One region of the Aminobacter sp. MDW-2 genome, then DNA from elsewhere that is predicted to be linked to it. Evidence: riboswitches for the same ligand, from Rfam matches in the RefSeq annotation. Region 1 holds a riboswitch; the other holds the start of a gene.
What was found. A riboswitch is a leader RNA that binds a small molecule or an ion and turns the genes downstream of it on or off. The one in region 1 is predicted to bind glycine.
Positions count from the first base shown of each region.

Region 1 (7,408 bases):
CTGCAACGTCAACGGCTCGATCGAAACAGGCATCGGCAACCTCGCCAACGTCCAGGTCGCGGCTGCATCGCCGGCAGCGACGTTGTCCTGCGTCATCCCGATCTCGACACCGGCCGAGGCGCAGCATGGTCAGGTCGGCGGCATCTATTACAAGGACGACCTTTTGGTCGAGCCGATGCAGGTCGTCGACGGTGCGGTCGTCGTGCCGTCGGGGCCGGGCATGGGCATCGATGTCGACCTCGCCAAGGTCGAAAAATACCGCGTGCGCGACTGAGCGCCGGTCAAGAAACTCAAGGAGAGGAACCAAATCATGCGGGCAGAAATCGTAGCCAAGCAGGTGAGGGCAATGGCCGAGCATGGGCTCGACGCCATCATCTGCTCGTCGCCCGAGAACTTCGCCTATACCACAGGCTTCGTCGTGCCGTCGCAGCCGCTGATCCGCCACCGCCATGCGATGACCATCGTCACAGCGGACGGCCGCACCGCGATCTTCGGCGTCGACATGGAAGCATCAACGATCAAGCGCCGCTTGCCTGACATGCCGGCCCGTATCTGGGCCGAATTCTCCGACGATCCGATGCTGGTGCTGGCAGACCAGCTCGCCGGCCTCGGCCTTGGCAAGGCGCGCATCGGCCTTGAGATGGACTATCTGCCGGCCGGCGATTTCGCCCGGCTGATCGCGGCGATGCCCGGCGCGCGGTTCGAGCATGCCGAGCCGATCCTGGCGCGGCTGCGCCAGATCAAGACGGCTGAAGAGGTCGCATTGCTTAGCAAGCTTTCTCGGATCGCCGACCAGGCGATCACCGACACGCTGGCGGTGGTCGATGCCGGCGACTCCGAGATGGACATTGCCGGTCATTTGACCCGCAACGTCTATTCGCTTGGCGCCGAACACTTCAAGCTGCTGATCGTCGCTACCGGCGAGCGGTCGGTGCTGCCCAATGTCGGCCCGTCCGACCGCATCCTCAAGCGTGGCGATGTCTGCCGCGTCGAGATCTTCTCGGTCATCAACGGCTACCAGGCCGGCGTCTGCCGCACGGCCATCGTCGGCGAGGCGCCGCCCATGGCCGACAAGATCTGGGCTCACCTGGTCGAGTGCAAGTATGAGATCATGGAGAAGGTGAAGCCCGGTGCGAGCTGTCGCGAGATCTACGACGCCTTCATCGCCAAGCTCGCCAAGCTCAACCTGCCGCCGATCTCGTTCGTTGGCCACGGCATTGGCCTGCACCTGCACGAAGACCCCTATCTCGGCCTGACGCCGGTGCTCGGCAAGCCGGGCAGCGACGCGCCGCTGGAAGAGAACATGGTGCTTGGTTTCGAGCCGCTCTGCTACGACACCGGCTATGGCTACGGCATGCAGAACAAGGACATGCTTCTGGTGACGTCGAAGGGATCGGAGCTGTTGTCCGATTACGCCGACACCGACAAGCTGATCCTTTGCGGCACCGCCAAGCAGGGCGGCAAGGTCAAGGCGGTGGCCTAAGGGCTACCGCTTGCGAAATGGCGGCCGGGGTGGTTGTTGGCCCGGTCGTCGCGTTCCGCTCGGAAGAGTGTGCGAATGCTCGGATATCGCCCGCTGTCACGGACCGGCGACGCGATCGGGAGGGTCCGTGGGTAAAGCATTGGGTGGAGCCGCATGCGTACGCTGATCGAAAATCTGAACTTCGCTTTCACCGTCGACAAGAACGACACGGTGCTGCGCAATGCGAGCGTGGTGGTCGAGAACGACCGCATCGCCGACATCGGAGCGGCCGACGATGTGGCATCGCGCCACAAGGGCAAGAGCTTCGACAAGGTCATCGACGGCACCATGCTGGGGATCTGCCCGGGCTTCGTCGACAGCCACGTGCATTTGTCCGAGACCCTTTCCCGCGCGGTCTTCCCCGATAATCTCAACACCCGCGCCTGGGTGTTCCACTGGGCCAAGCCGTTCTACGCTCACATAACGGAGGAAGACGAATATTGGGGCGCGCTGCTCGGCATCACCGAGATGCTGCGCTGCGGCACCACCTGCTTCCTCGACATGGGCTCGCAATACGATCCCGGCATCGTCATCCGCGCCATGGACAAGACCGGCATCCGCGGCATCACCGGCCGCCACGCCGCCGATAATCGCCCGTCGGAGCTGCCGCGCGGCTGGACCGAGGAAATGGCCGAGCATCACTTCTTCCCCGACGCGCAGACGGCGCTGAAGGTGCTCGAGGAAAACGTGCTGCGCTACAACAACACGCTCGACGGTCGTGCCCGCTGCTGGGTCAACATCGAGGGCAAGGAGCCCTGCAGCCTCGAACTGCATGTCGGTGCCGTGGCGCTGGCCGAGAAGCTGGGCGTCGGCACCACCTACCACCTGGCGACTTCGATCGAGGAGGCCAAGGTCTGCGAGAGCAAGTATGGCTGCTGGCCGATCACCCGCGTCGACAATGCCGGCGGCATCCGCAAGAACCTGGTCATCGCTCACGGCGCAGCCGTGTCGGATGAGGAGGTCAAGCTTCTGGCCGAGCGCGGCGCCAGCGTTGCCTTCTGCCCGTGCTCGTCGTTCAAGCTCGGCAAGGGCGCCACGTCGATCGGCAAGTACCCCGAGATGGTCAGGGCCGGCGTCAAGGTCGGCCTCGGCACCGACGGTGTCTCGGCCGCCGGTAACATGAACCTGATGCGGCAGATGCTCGTCGTTGCCGGCATGTTCAAGGATGCGCGGCTGAAGCCCGACATCTTCACTGCCCGCGATGCGCTGCGCGCCGCCACCATCGAGGGCGCGCGCGCCCTGATGTGGGACGACGAGATCGGCTCGCTGGAGATCGGCAAGAAGGCCGATTTCATTCTGTTCGATCTCGACCATGTCGAGTGGACGCCGTTCTACGATCCGCTGCAGGCGCTGGTGTTCTCGGCCTCGACGGCCTCGATCACTCAGACCTGGGTCGACGGCAAGGCGGTCTATGTCGACGGCAAGGTGCAGGGTGTCGACGAAGCGGGCATCCGCCGCAAGGCGCGCGAGCTGGCGGCTGCCGCCGTGGTGCGCGCTGGCCTGCACGAGGAAGACGTCGAGACGACCACGACACTGTACGACGAAGGCAACTGAGGGCTGGAGCTTGCCGCGTCTCGCGTTGCGGAAGGGTGCGGCACCAGCTATGAAGGCATACGTTCAAGAGGCTGCATGGGAGAGATCGGCCGCTGCGAGATGACACCGGCCGACGCCGACGGAGCAACCCCCCAGGAAACTCTCAGGCAAAAGTGACCATGCAGTTGAACGATCTGGAGAGAGGCGCCTCGAGCGTCCACCGAAGGGGAAAGCCGCACCGGCAAGGCTGACGCGGTTAAGCTCTCAGGTACAGCGACAGATTGGGGAAAACAGCGGGCTTCGGCCCGCACCCAACTTTGTTCGCGGAGAGTGAAATGCCCCATATTGCCGTTATCGGCGCCGGTATCACCGGCGTCACCACTGCCTATGCCCTTCTGGAGCGCGGCTACACCGTCACTGTCGTCGACCGCCAGCGTTATGCCGCGATGGAGACGTCGTTCGCCAATGGCGGCCAGCTGTCGGCCAGCAACGCCGAGGTCTGGAACCACTGGTCGACCTTGCTCAAGGGCATCAAGTGGATGCTACGCAGTGATGCGCCGCTGCTGATGAATCCCCGGCCTACTTGGCACAAATATGCCTGGCTGGCTGAGTTCGTCTCAAATATCGCAAATTACCGCGACAACACGGTGGAGACGACGCGGCTGGCGATTGCCGCGCGCAAGCACCTGTTTGCGATTGCCGAGCGCGAGAACATCGACTTCGACCATGTCCGTCGCGGCATCCTGCATTTCTACTGGGACAGACCGAGCTTCCAGCACGCGCTGAAGGTCAATGCGATGCTGGTCGAGGGCGGTCTCGACCGCCGGCCGGTGACGGCGGAGGAGGTAAAGTCGATCGAGCCGACGTTAAATGGCGATTTTCATGGCGGCTTCTACACGCCGTCGGACTCGACCGGCGACATCCACAAGTTCACCTTCGGCCTCGCCAAGGCCTGCGAACGGCGCGGTGCGCGCTTCGTCTTCGACGCCAATGTCGAGCGTATCGCCCGGGATGGCGTGTTTTGCATCGGCTATACGACGTCAGGTGCCGACGGCCAGCCCGACTACAGGGTCGTCGAGGCCGACGGCATCGTCATCTGCGCCGGTTCCGCCAGTCGCCATTTCGCAGCGATGCTCGGCGACCGGGTCAATGTCTACCCGGTCAAGGGCTATTCCATCACAGTGCATCTCGACGACGAGCGCAGCCAGGTTGCCGCGCCCTGGGTCAGCCTGCTCGACGACCGCGCCAAGATCGTCACCAGCCGCCTTGGCGCCGGGCGCTTCCGGGTTGCCGGCACCGCCGAGTTCAACGGCATGAACAGAGACATTCGCGATGACCGCGTCAGACCGCTGGTCGACTGGACACGCATGCTGTTCCCGGATGTCGACACCAACAGGGTCGTGCCCTGGGCAGGTCTCAGGCCGATGATGCCCAACATGATGCCAAGGGTCGGCAAGGGCCGCCAGTCCGGCGTGTTCTACAATACCGGCCATGGTCATCTCGGCTGGACGCTGTCGGCCGCTACAGCCCAGATGGTCGCGGAGACCGTTTCGGGCGAGTTCCGCACCGACGCTGCACTTGCAGCCTGACCCGGGAGTTATGACGATGAACATGATGAACCGGATAAACGACAGCGTCTCCCTTCATGGCCTTTCTGTTGCGCGCGAGCTCCACGACTTCGTGGTCGCGGAGGCTCTGCCAGGGACGGGTGTCGATGCGGAGGCCTTCTGGAAGGGTTTTGCCGCGATCGTGCATGATCTGGCGCCGAAGAACCGGGCGCTGTTGGAGAAGCGCGACGACTTCCAGCTCAAGCTCGACGCCTGGTACCGCAAGCATGGCGCCCCGCACGACATGGCCGCCTACAAGGCGTTCCTGAGCGAGATCGGTTATCTTGTGCCGGAAGGTCCGGCCTTTGCCGTTACCACCGACAATGTCGATCCCGAGATCGCCACCGTCGCCGGACCGCAGCTGGTCGTGCCGGTCATGAATGCGCGTTATGCGCTGAACGCCGCCAATGCGCGCTGGGGTTCGCTCTATGACGCGCTCTACGGCACCGACGCGATTTCCGACGCCGACGGTGCCGAGAAGACCAAGGGCTACAACCCCAAGCGTGGCCAAAAGGTCATCGCCTGGGCCAAGGCGTTCCTGGATCAGTCAGCACCGCTGGCTCAGGGCAGCTGGAGCGACGTGACCGGGCTGTCGATTGTCGACGGCAAGCTCGTGCTGGCCAATGCGTCTGGTTCGGTTGCGCTGGGCGACGGCAAACAATTCGCCGGCTATCGTGGTGCTGCCGGCAATCCAGATGCGGTGCTGCTGGTCAAGAACGGCCTGCATGTCGAGGTGGTGGTCGACAGAGACAGTGCGATCGGCAAGACCGATCCGGCCGGCATCTCCGACATGATCCTGGAGTCCGCACTCACCACCATCCAGGACTGCGAGGATTCGGTCGCAGCAGTCGACGCCGAAGACAAGGTCGCCGTCTACCGCAACTGGCTCGGCCTGATGAAGGGCGATCTCGCGGAAAGCTTCGACAAGGGCGGCAAGCTTGTCACCCGCAAGCTCAATGCCGACCGTGCCTATACCGGTGCCGATGGCAAGACCGTCTCGCTGCCCGGCCGCTCGCTGATGCTGGTGCGCAATGTCGGCCACCTGATGACCAATCCCGCGATCCATGACCGTGACGGCCACGAGGTGCCCGAAGGCATCATGGATGCGGCAATCACCGCTTTGATCGCCCTGCACGACGTTGGAGCCAAGGGCCGTCGCATGAACTCCCGCGCCGGCTCGATGTATGTGGTCAAGCCGAAGATGCATGGCCCCGAGGAAGTGGCCTTTGCCGTCGAGATCTTCGACCGCGTCGAGCGCCTCGTCGGCATGCCCAGAAAGACCATCAAGATGGGCATCATGGACGAGGAGCGGCGCACCACGATCAACCTCAGGGAATGCATCCGTGCCGCCAAGGAACGTGTGGTGTTCATCAACACCGGGTTCCTCGACCGCACCGGCGACGAAATCCACAGCTCGATGGAAGCCGGCCCCATGGTGCGCAAGGGCGACATGAAGCAGGCGCCATGGATCAATGCCTACGAGGCCTGGAACGTCGACACCGGTCTCGAATGCGGCCTGTCGGGCCATGCCCAGATCGGCAAGGGCATGTGGGCGATGCCCGACCTGATGGCAGCGATGCTGGAGCAGAAGATCGCTCACCCCAAGGCTGGCGCCAACACCGCCTGGGTGCCGTCGCCGACGGCGGCGACGCTGCATGCCACCCACTACCACAAGGTCGACGTGCATGCCGTCCAGGCCGAGCTGAAGAGCCGGCCCAAGGCGCGGCTCGACGACATCCTGTCGGTGCCTGTGGTCGTCCGTCCCAACTGGACGCCCGACGAGATCCAGCGCGAGCTCGACAACAATGCGCAGGGCATCCTGGGTTATGTCGTGCGCTGGATCGACCAGGGCGTCGGCTGTTCCAAGGTTCCCGACATCAACGACGTCGGGCTGATGGAAGACCGCGCCACCTTGCGCATCTCGTCCCAGCACATCGCCAACTGGCTGCGCCACGACGTCTGCTCGCACATCCAGGTGATGGATTCGCTGCAGCGCATGGCGGCGATCGTCGACCGGCAGAATGTCGGCGATCCGCTCTACAAGCCGATGGCGCCGGAGTTCGACCAGTCGACCGCCTTCCGCGCTGCCTGCGACCTCGTCTTCGAAGGCCGCGCCCAGCCCAACGGCTACACCGAACCGGTCCTCCACAAGCGCAGGCTCGAACTCAAGGCGAAGATGAGGGCAAGGTCCCACTAAGTTCAGCGGAGCTCAGGGCCGGCTGCTGCGTTCGACGGGGAGATCAGCCTCGTCGTCGGCAGTGCCCATTCTGCCCGGTCGAAGGCGCAACACCCCTACCTCGGCGATTGGCTGCGGCGCCCATAATGGCTTGCTCCCCCCTGAGGGGAGATGGCCGCGAGGCCAGCGGGCGCGCGCAAGCGCCCCGACTCAGAATCTGCGGGCCAAGGTGATCGCTATCAGCCAGCGGCCCTGCACGCCCTCACGAATCCCAAAGGAGAAAGACATGACCGACCTGACACTCGCTGCCGCCAACACCATCATCATGGCCGCCCTCGCCAAGGGCGCGGACGCCAGGATGAAACCTTTGACGGTCGCCGTGCTTGATGCCGGCGGCCATCTCAAGGCATTCCAGAAGCAGGACGGCGCCTCGATGCTGCGCTACGAGATCGCTTCCGGCAAGGCCTATGGCGCGCTCGCTGTCGGCATGGGTTCGCGCTGGCTCGACCAGACGGCGAAGGAGCGGCCGCACTTCATGGAAGGCCTCAACGCCGTCTCCGGCGGCCGCAT
Region 1 is NZ_CP060198.1:35,573-42,980, reverse strand. Features, by position in the region: gene H5P29_RS28905 (mandelate racemase/muconate lactonizing enzyme family protein) at 1-274, shown strand, start outside; gene H5P29_RS28900 (Xaa-Pro peptidase family protein) at 311-1,483, shown strand; gene H5P29_RS28895 (amidohydrolase family protein) at 1,637-3,076, shown strand; glycine riboswitch at 3,143-3,245, shown strand; gene H5P29_RS28890 (D-amino acid dehydrogenase) at 3,391-4,644, shown strand; gene H5P29_RS28885 (malate synthase G) at 4,655-6,859, shown strand; gene H5P29_RS28880 (heme-binding protein) at 7,125-7,408, shown strand, end outside.

Region 2 (7,408 bases), on a different replicon from region 1:
GACCTGACATACCGCGTCCAGCGGCTGCTCGCCGGCCGCGAGTCGCTGGCCCAGGAGTTCACCGAGGCCGACATTCGGCAGCCGCAACGCCCCAACGGCATCACTGCACCCGACGACAGTGTCTACAAATCCCTTCAGTCGGGCGACTTCGCCGACTGGCGGCTGGAGGTGACGGGCCTGGTCGAAAAGCCGCTATCGCTTACGCGCCAGCAACTGATGAACATGCCCTCGCGTACCCAGATCACCAGGCATGACTGCGTCGAGGGATGGAGCTGTATTGCCAAATGGACAGGCGTGCCGATGGCGCTCGTACTCGATGCCGCCGCGGTCAAGCCCAATGCCCGCTACGTCGTCTTCCACTGCCTCGACACCATCGAACGAAGCCTCTCGGGCGAAGTCAAATATTACGGCTCGATCGATCTGGTCGACGCGCGGCACCCGCAGACAATCCTCGCCTATGGCATGAACGGCATGCCGCTGCCGGTCGAAAACGGCGCACCGCTTAGGGTGCGTGTCGAACGACAGCTCGGCTACAAGATGCCGAAATACATCCACAAGATCGAGCTGGTCGACGGCTTCGGCGCCATGGGCCTTGGTAAGGGGGGCTATTGGGAAGACCGTGGCTACGACTGGTACGGCGGCATCTGACGGACGATCGCAAGCGCCATTGATAGTCACGCTTATTCAATAGCTTGACCGATTTTTCGTATCTTGCGGTTGCGCATCCGGGCTCGCTGGCCGATGCTCGCGGCATGCCGCCCAGACATTCGGCGGTCCAAATCCAACATACGACAGGAGGCCCTTCTGGTGTCCGACACCACGAACATCTATGAGCAGACACCCGATCTCGACACCATTGGCGGACGCCTGTCGCGTGCGCGCGAAGCAAGCGGCCTGAGTGCTTCGGAACTTGCCTGGCGCCTCGGGGTCAAGACCGCCACCATCAATGCCTGGGAGCGCGACCGCTCGCAGCCCGGGGCCCATCGCATCGCCAAGCTGGCCGGCCTGCTCGGCACCAGCATTTCCTGGATCCTGCACGGCATCGGTCCTGCGCCGCGCGAAGACGACCTGTCCGCCGCCTCGGTTTCGTTGCAGATGGAACGGCTGCTACGACTGCACCGCCAGACCGGCAACCTGATTGGCCAGCTCGAGCGCGACCTGCGCAAGCTGGAATGTGCCGGGACCTGACCCGGACCACCCGGAAGTATTGGTTGGGACTATCCATCCGGTGAATAAGCACTGCGCGGACAGGTGACAAAGTGTCGTCGGTGGGATATTGACGACTCGTCTGGAGCCTTTGCGGGCTCCACCTGTTTGCGGGAGAGAGCAGCGAAAGCTGACGCCGAAGGGGAAATCGCCCGAAATCTCTCAGGCAAAAGAACCGTAAACAGGAAGGACACTCTGGAAAGTCGGGACCTTGGTCCCGCGCCGAAGGTGTAAGCGCTGCCGACAGAGTTCCGGAGCGCGAGTCTCTCAGGCTTCAGACAGAGGGGCACGGAATGGCTGCCACAAGCGGCTGGACACGTGCGACTCTGGAGAAGACATGACAGGCGAAGCCACCAACCAACTCCCACTTGCAGATCTGCATGCAGCCGCCGGTGCGCGCTTTGGCGCCTTTGCCGGCTGGAACATGCCGCTGACCTATCCTGCCGGCGTGATGAAGGAACACCTTCACACCCGGGAGCATGTCGGCCTGTTCGACATCTCCCACATGAAGCTGTTCCTGGTCACCGGCCCGGGGGCCGCCGACCTCATCAACCGCGCCTGCCCGCTCGATGCGCGCGCGCTTGAGACCAGGCAGTCGAAATACACCTTCTTCCTGACCGAGACCGCCGGCATCATCGACGACCTGATCATCACCCGTCTCGGCGACGAGCGTTTCATGGTGGTGGCCAATGCCGGCAACGCAGCGACCGACGAAGCGCATCTGCGTGCGCTGGCCAAAGACTTCGACGCCACGATCGAGCCGCTCGACCGCGTCTTCATCGCGATCCAGGGCCCCGAGGCGGCCACAGTGCTCGGCAAGGCCGGCATTGCCACCGACGCGCTGTTCTTCATGCAGGGCTTCGAGCCGCGCGCCAACTGGTTCATGAGCCGCTCCGGCTATACCGGCGAGGATGGTTTCGAGATCGGCCTGCCGGAGGCAGACGCGCGCGAATTGCTTGCCAAGCTTCTGGCCGACGAGCGCGCCATGTGGATCGGCCTTGCCGCACGCGACAGCCTGCGCCTCGAAGCCGGGCTCTGCCTGCATGGCAACGACATCACCCCCGACAACGACCCTGCAAGTGCCGGCCTGATGTGGGCGATCCCCAAGGACCTGCGTGCAGACGGCGGCTTTATCGGCCGCGCGGCACTTGCTGCGATCCTCGCCGACGGCGCCAAGGAAAAGCGCGTCGGCCTGAAGCCTGAAGGCCGCCAGCCGGTGCGCGCCGGCGCCGAGCTGTTCGATGCCGACGGCAAGCTGATCGGCCGCGTCACCTCGGGCGGCTTTGGCCCGTCGGCCGGATTCCCGGTCGCCATGGGCTATGTCTCCGCGTCGCTGGCCAAGGCCGGCACCCGTGTCTTCGCCGACGTCCGCGGTACCAAGGTGCCCGTCGACGTTCATTCTCTTCCCTTCACGCAGCATCGCTACCGCAAAGGATAATTTCCATGACCAAGACCTATTTCACCGAAGACCACGAGTGGATCCGCGTTGAAGGCGACATCGCTACCGTCGGCATTACCGACTACGCCCAGGAACAGCTTGGCGACCTGGTCTTCGTCGACCTGCCGGAAGCCGGCCGCAAGCTCGCCAAGGGCGACGTCGCCGTGGTCGTCGAGTCGGTCAAGGCCGCCTCGGACGTCTATGCGCCGATCGACGGCGACATCACCGAAAGCAACGCAACGCTCTCTTCCGACCCGGCGCTCGTCAATTCGGCTGCCACCGGCGACGGCTGGCTGTGGAAGATGAAGATCGCCAATGCGGGCCAGCTCGACGGCCTGATGGATGAAGCGGGCTACAAAGCCCATATCGGTTGACAGGATCGCCTGAGATGACCACCGCACCCTATCCCTTTTCGGCCCGCCACATCGGGCCTGGTCCCAAACAAACCCGCGCCATGCTGGCCGCCATCGGCGTAACCTCCGTGGAAACGCTGATTTCGCAGGCTGTGCCGAAGTCGATCCGGCTCGACCGCGCGCTCAACCTGCCGGCCCCGGCGAGCGAACATGAGGCGCTTGCCGAGCTCGGCGAGAAGATGGGCCGCAACAAGGTGCTGAAGAGCTTCATTGGTGCCGGCTATCACGGCGTCAACGTGCCTCCGGTCATCCAGCGCAACCTGTTCGAGAACCCGGCCTGGTACACCGCCTACACGCCTTACCAGGCCGAAATCAGCCAGGGCCGCCTGGAGCTCCTGTTCCACTTCCAGACGCTGGTCGCCGAACTGACCGGCCTGCCGGTCGCCTCCGCCTCGCTGCTCGACGAAGCAACCGCCGTTGCCGAAGCGGTCGGCATCGCGCTGCGCCATCACCGCGACAAGCGCAGCCGCGTCGCCATTGCCGGTGCAGCGCACCCGCAGGTCCTCGACGTCGTTCGTACCCGCGCCGAGCCGCTGGGCACCGAGATCGACGGCGAGACCATCGACGACAACACGGCAGCGCTGATCGTTTCCTGGCCCGACACCAACGGCGTCTATGGCGACCACAAGGCGGCGATCGAGAAGGCCAAGGCCGTCGGTGCGATCGTCATCTTCGTCTCGGATCCGCTCAGCCTGACCGTTACCGACACGCCTGCCAGCCTCGGCGCCGACATCGCCGCAGGGTCGATGCAGCGCTTTGGCGTGCCGATGGGCTTTGGCGGTCCGCACGCAGCATACTGCGCCGTCTCCGACAAGCTGACCCGCCTGATGCCTGGCCGCCTCGTTGGCCAGTCGGTCGACAGCAAGGGCCGCCCCGGTTACCGCCTCGCACTGCAGACCCGCGAACAGCACATCCGCCGCGACAAGGCGACGTCGAACATCTGCACCGCACAGGCCTTGCTCGCCAACATGGCGGCATCTTATGCCATCTGGCACGGCTCGGTCGGCCTGCAGGCGATCGCCGAGCGGGTCCACGCGCTGGCCAGCCGTCTCGCCGAGAGCCTGAAAGCTGCCGGCCTGCCGGTGCTTGGCGACAAACGTTTCGACACCGTCACCATCGAGGCCAAGGGCAAGGCCGAGGCTATTGCCGCCGAGGCCGAGAAGACCGGCCGCCTGCTGCGTGTCATCGACGCCGACCATGTCTCGGTCGCCTTCGACGAGACCTCGACAGCTGCCGATCTCGAAGCGATCGCTGCCCTGTTTGGCGCAAAGGTCGTGGCCGAAGCCAAGCGTTCGCTGCCGGGCCAGCCGCGCGGCAAGGAGTTCCTGACCCAGTCGGTGTTCCACCAGAACCGCTCGGAAACCGACATGATGCGCTTCCTGCGCAGGCTGGCCGACAAGGACCTGGCGCTCGACCGCGCCATGATCCCGCTCGGCTCCTGCACCATGAAGCTCAATGCCGCCGCCGAGATGATGCCGGTCAGCTGGCCGTCGGTCGCCAACCTGCATCCATTCGCGCCGACCAGCCATTCGCTCGGTTATCGCGCGATGACCGACGACCTCGAAGCATGGCTGTGCGAAATCACCGGCTTCGACGCCGTCAGCCTTCAGCCGAATGCCGGCAGCCAGGGTGAATATGCCGGCCTTCTGGCCATCCGCCGCTATCACCATTCGCGTGGCGAGACGCAGCGCAACATCTGCCTCATCCCGTCCTCGGCGCATGGCACCAACCCGGCCAGTGCTGCCATGGCCGGCATGGACGTTGTTGTCGTGCACTGCCTCGAAGATGGCGACATCGACGTCACCGACCTCAAGGTGAAGGCCGAGCAGCACGCCGACAAGCTCGCGGCGCTGATGTTCACCTACCCCTCGACGCATGGCGTGTTCGAGGAAGGTGCGCGCGACATCTGCGAGATCGTCCATGCCCATGGTGGCCAGGTCTATTTCGACGGTGCCAACCTGAACGCGATGGTTGCGCTTTCGCGGCCCGCCGACATCGGTGCCGACGTGTGCCACATGAACCTGCACAAGACGTTCTGCATTCCGCATGGCGGCGGCGGCCCCGGCATCGGCCCGATCGGCGTCAAGTCGCACCTGGCGCCGTTCCTGCCAGGCCATGTCGAAATCGGCAGCGCGCATGCGGTCTCGGCGGCTCCCTTCGGCAGCGCCTCGATCCTGCCGATCACCTGGATGTACATCCGGATGATGGGCGCTTCGGGTCTCAAGCACGCGACGGAGACGGCGATCCTCAATGCCAACTACATCGTCAGCAAGCTCGAGGCGCACTATCCCGTGCTGTTCAAGGGCCGCAACGGTCGTGTCGCGCATGAGTGCATCCTCGACACCCGCGTGCTCAAGGAGCGTGCGGGCATCTCGGTCGAGGACATCGCCAAGCGCCTGATCGACTACGGCTTCCATGCGCCCACCATGTCGTGGCCGGTTGCCGGGACGCTGATGGTCGAGCCGACCGAGTCCGAGCCGAAGCACGAGATCGACCGTTTCTGCGAAGCGATGATCGCCATCGCCAACGAAGCGGCAAAGGTCGAAAAAGGCGAATGGCCTAGGGATGACAATCCGCTGGTCAACGCGCCACACACGGCGACCGAGACGCTGGCCGGCGAGTGGAAGCACCCCTACTCGCGCCTCGAAGCGGCCTATCCCGGCGGCGATCCCGACACTGTCGCCAAGTACTGGCCGCCGGTGTCGCGCATCGACAACGTCGCCGGCGACCGCAACCTGGTCTGCGCCTGCCCGCCGCTGAGCGAGTACCTCGGCGCAGCCGAGTAACCTGACCCGGCGAACACCTTCATCGGCGGCGCACCTCACGGGCGCCGCCGATTTGATTCATAGCCTGTCGGCTTAAACCGCAGCGTACGCCGAAATGGCCGTTCGTCAGAGATCGAACGGGTGGCCCAACGGGGTCGGGCTACGCAACTTTGATGCAGTGTTCAGTTCGGGAAACTCATTCAGTATCGGTACAACAGTCTCGACAAACATGTTTCCCATGGCGATTCCCACCGCCGTCCTCAACTCAACAAAGTCTTTGTCGGAGATTTTGCCTTGGCAATCCAAAAGAAGGTCGTTTAGTAGAACTCTACTTTCTACCGCTATATCAAGAAGGCGTTCGAATGCCTCTCGCCTCTCCATCGCACTCTCCGACTCTTTGCTTTACTTTGTAAATCAAGCTCTCGCATCGCGACATCAAAGGCAACCATCACCCGCCTGCCTGTGCAGCCAATCCGGAGTGAGCCCTGCAGCTAGGTCGGACAATCGTCGGGTTCGCCGATGCTATCAAGCAAACAGCAGTTCCGGCTCGCGATAAGCCTTGCTGCCCGCATTTCCAGCCGTCGCGACGCGGTTGCGGCCGGCGCGCTTGGCGGCGTAGAGCGCAGCATCGGCTCCAAGCAGCATCTGTTCGACCGTGCGCGGCTCATCATCGCCGAAACACACGCCAACGCTGACCGTGCTCCGGAGCGGGCCGAGCTTGGTGCCGACGACCTCGGCGCCGAAAGACGCGCCAATCTTGCGCAGGACGTCATAGACCTCCAGCGTGCTCATTCCCGCGATGACGATGGCAAATTCCTCGCCACCGAGCCGGAATACCTCGACGCCGTCGCGCGATTGTCTTCTGACAACATCGGCAAAACGCTGGAGCACCCGGTCGCCCACGGCATGGCCGAAGACATCGTTGGTCCGCTTGAAGTGGTCGAGATCGGCCATGGCGAGAGCCCGGCGTTCACCGAACTGCGTGTCGCCATGCAGCGACGTAAGCGCCCGGCGGTTCATCAGCCCCGTCAGCGGATCGGTCAGCGTTTCCTCGGTCAGCCGGCTCTGGGTGCGCAGATGGTGGAACGAGATGGTGAGTGCCCCAAGTGCGGTCATGCAGGCAACGACCACGACAGTATTGACGTCCTCGGCCCAGTTCCTGGGCACGCTGCCGAGCACCCACTGCTTCTGCTGCACGATGACGAAGGCGCATAGCGCGAAGGATATGGCGCTGCTGCCGGTAAGCAGCGAGACCGGGGCCAGCACGCGGCGGTCGACCTCCTTGCTCGTCCAGAATGCGGTCGCGGTCATGACGAGGATGCCTGTTACCGCCGAATAGGCGATGACAAAGCCGAGGCCGTCGAAGCCCGCCGCGGTGACCACGACTGTCAGGACGATGATCGCGGCGACCGGAAAGGCTGCGGGTTTCGACCAGCCGCGCTCGATATACTGGTCGGCGGAGGTGAAGACGACGAAGAAGCCGGCGACGAGCAGCGCCAACATGCCCTGCCCGAGCCATGAGGAGGCATGGCGACCATAAAGCCAAAAGGCGATGACATGGGTGACAAGAAGTAGTATTCCCACCG
Region 2 is NZ_CP060197.1:3,653,076-3,660,483, reverse strand. Features, by position in the region: gene H5P29_RS18110 (molybdopterin-binding protein) at 1-648, shown strand, start outside; gene H5P29_RS18105 (helix-turn-helix domain-containing protein) at 808-1,188, shown strand; glycine riboswitch at 1,308-1,394, shown strand; gene gcvT (glycine cleavage system aminomethyltransferase GcvT) at 1,544-2,644, shown strand; gene gcvH (glycine cleavage system protein GcvH) at 2,650-3,018, shown strand; gene gcvP (aminomethyl-transferring glycine dehydrogenase) at 3,033-5,843, shown strand; gene H5P29_RS18085 (diguanylate cyclase) at 6,348-7,408, opposite strand, start outside.
Region 2: another riboswitch for glycine. It lies ahead of gcvT (glycine cleavage system aminomethyltransferase GcvT); the one in region 1 lies ahead of H5P29_RS28890 (D-amino acid dehydrogenase).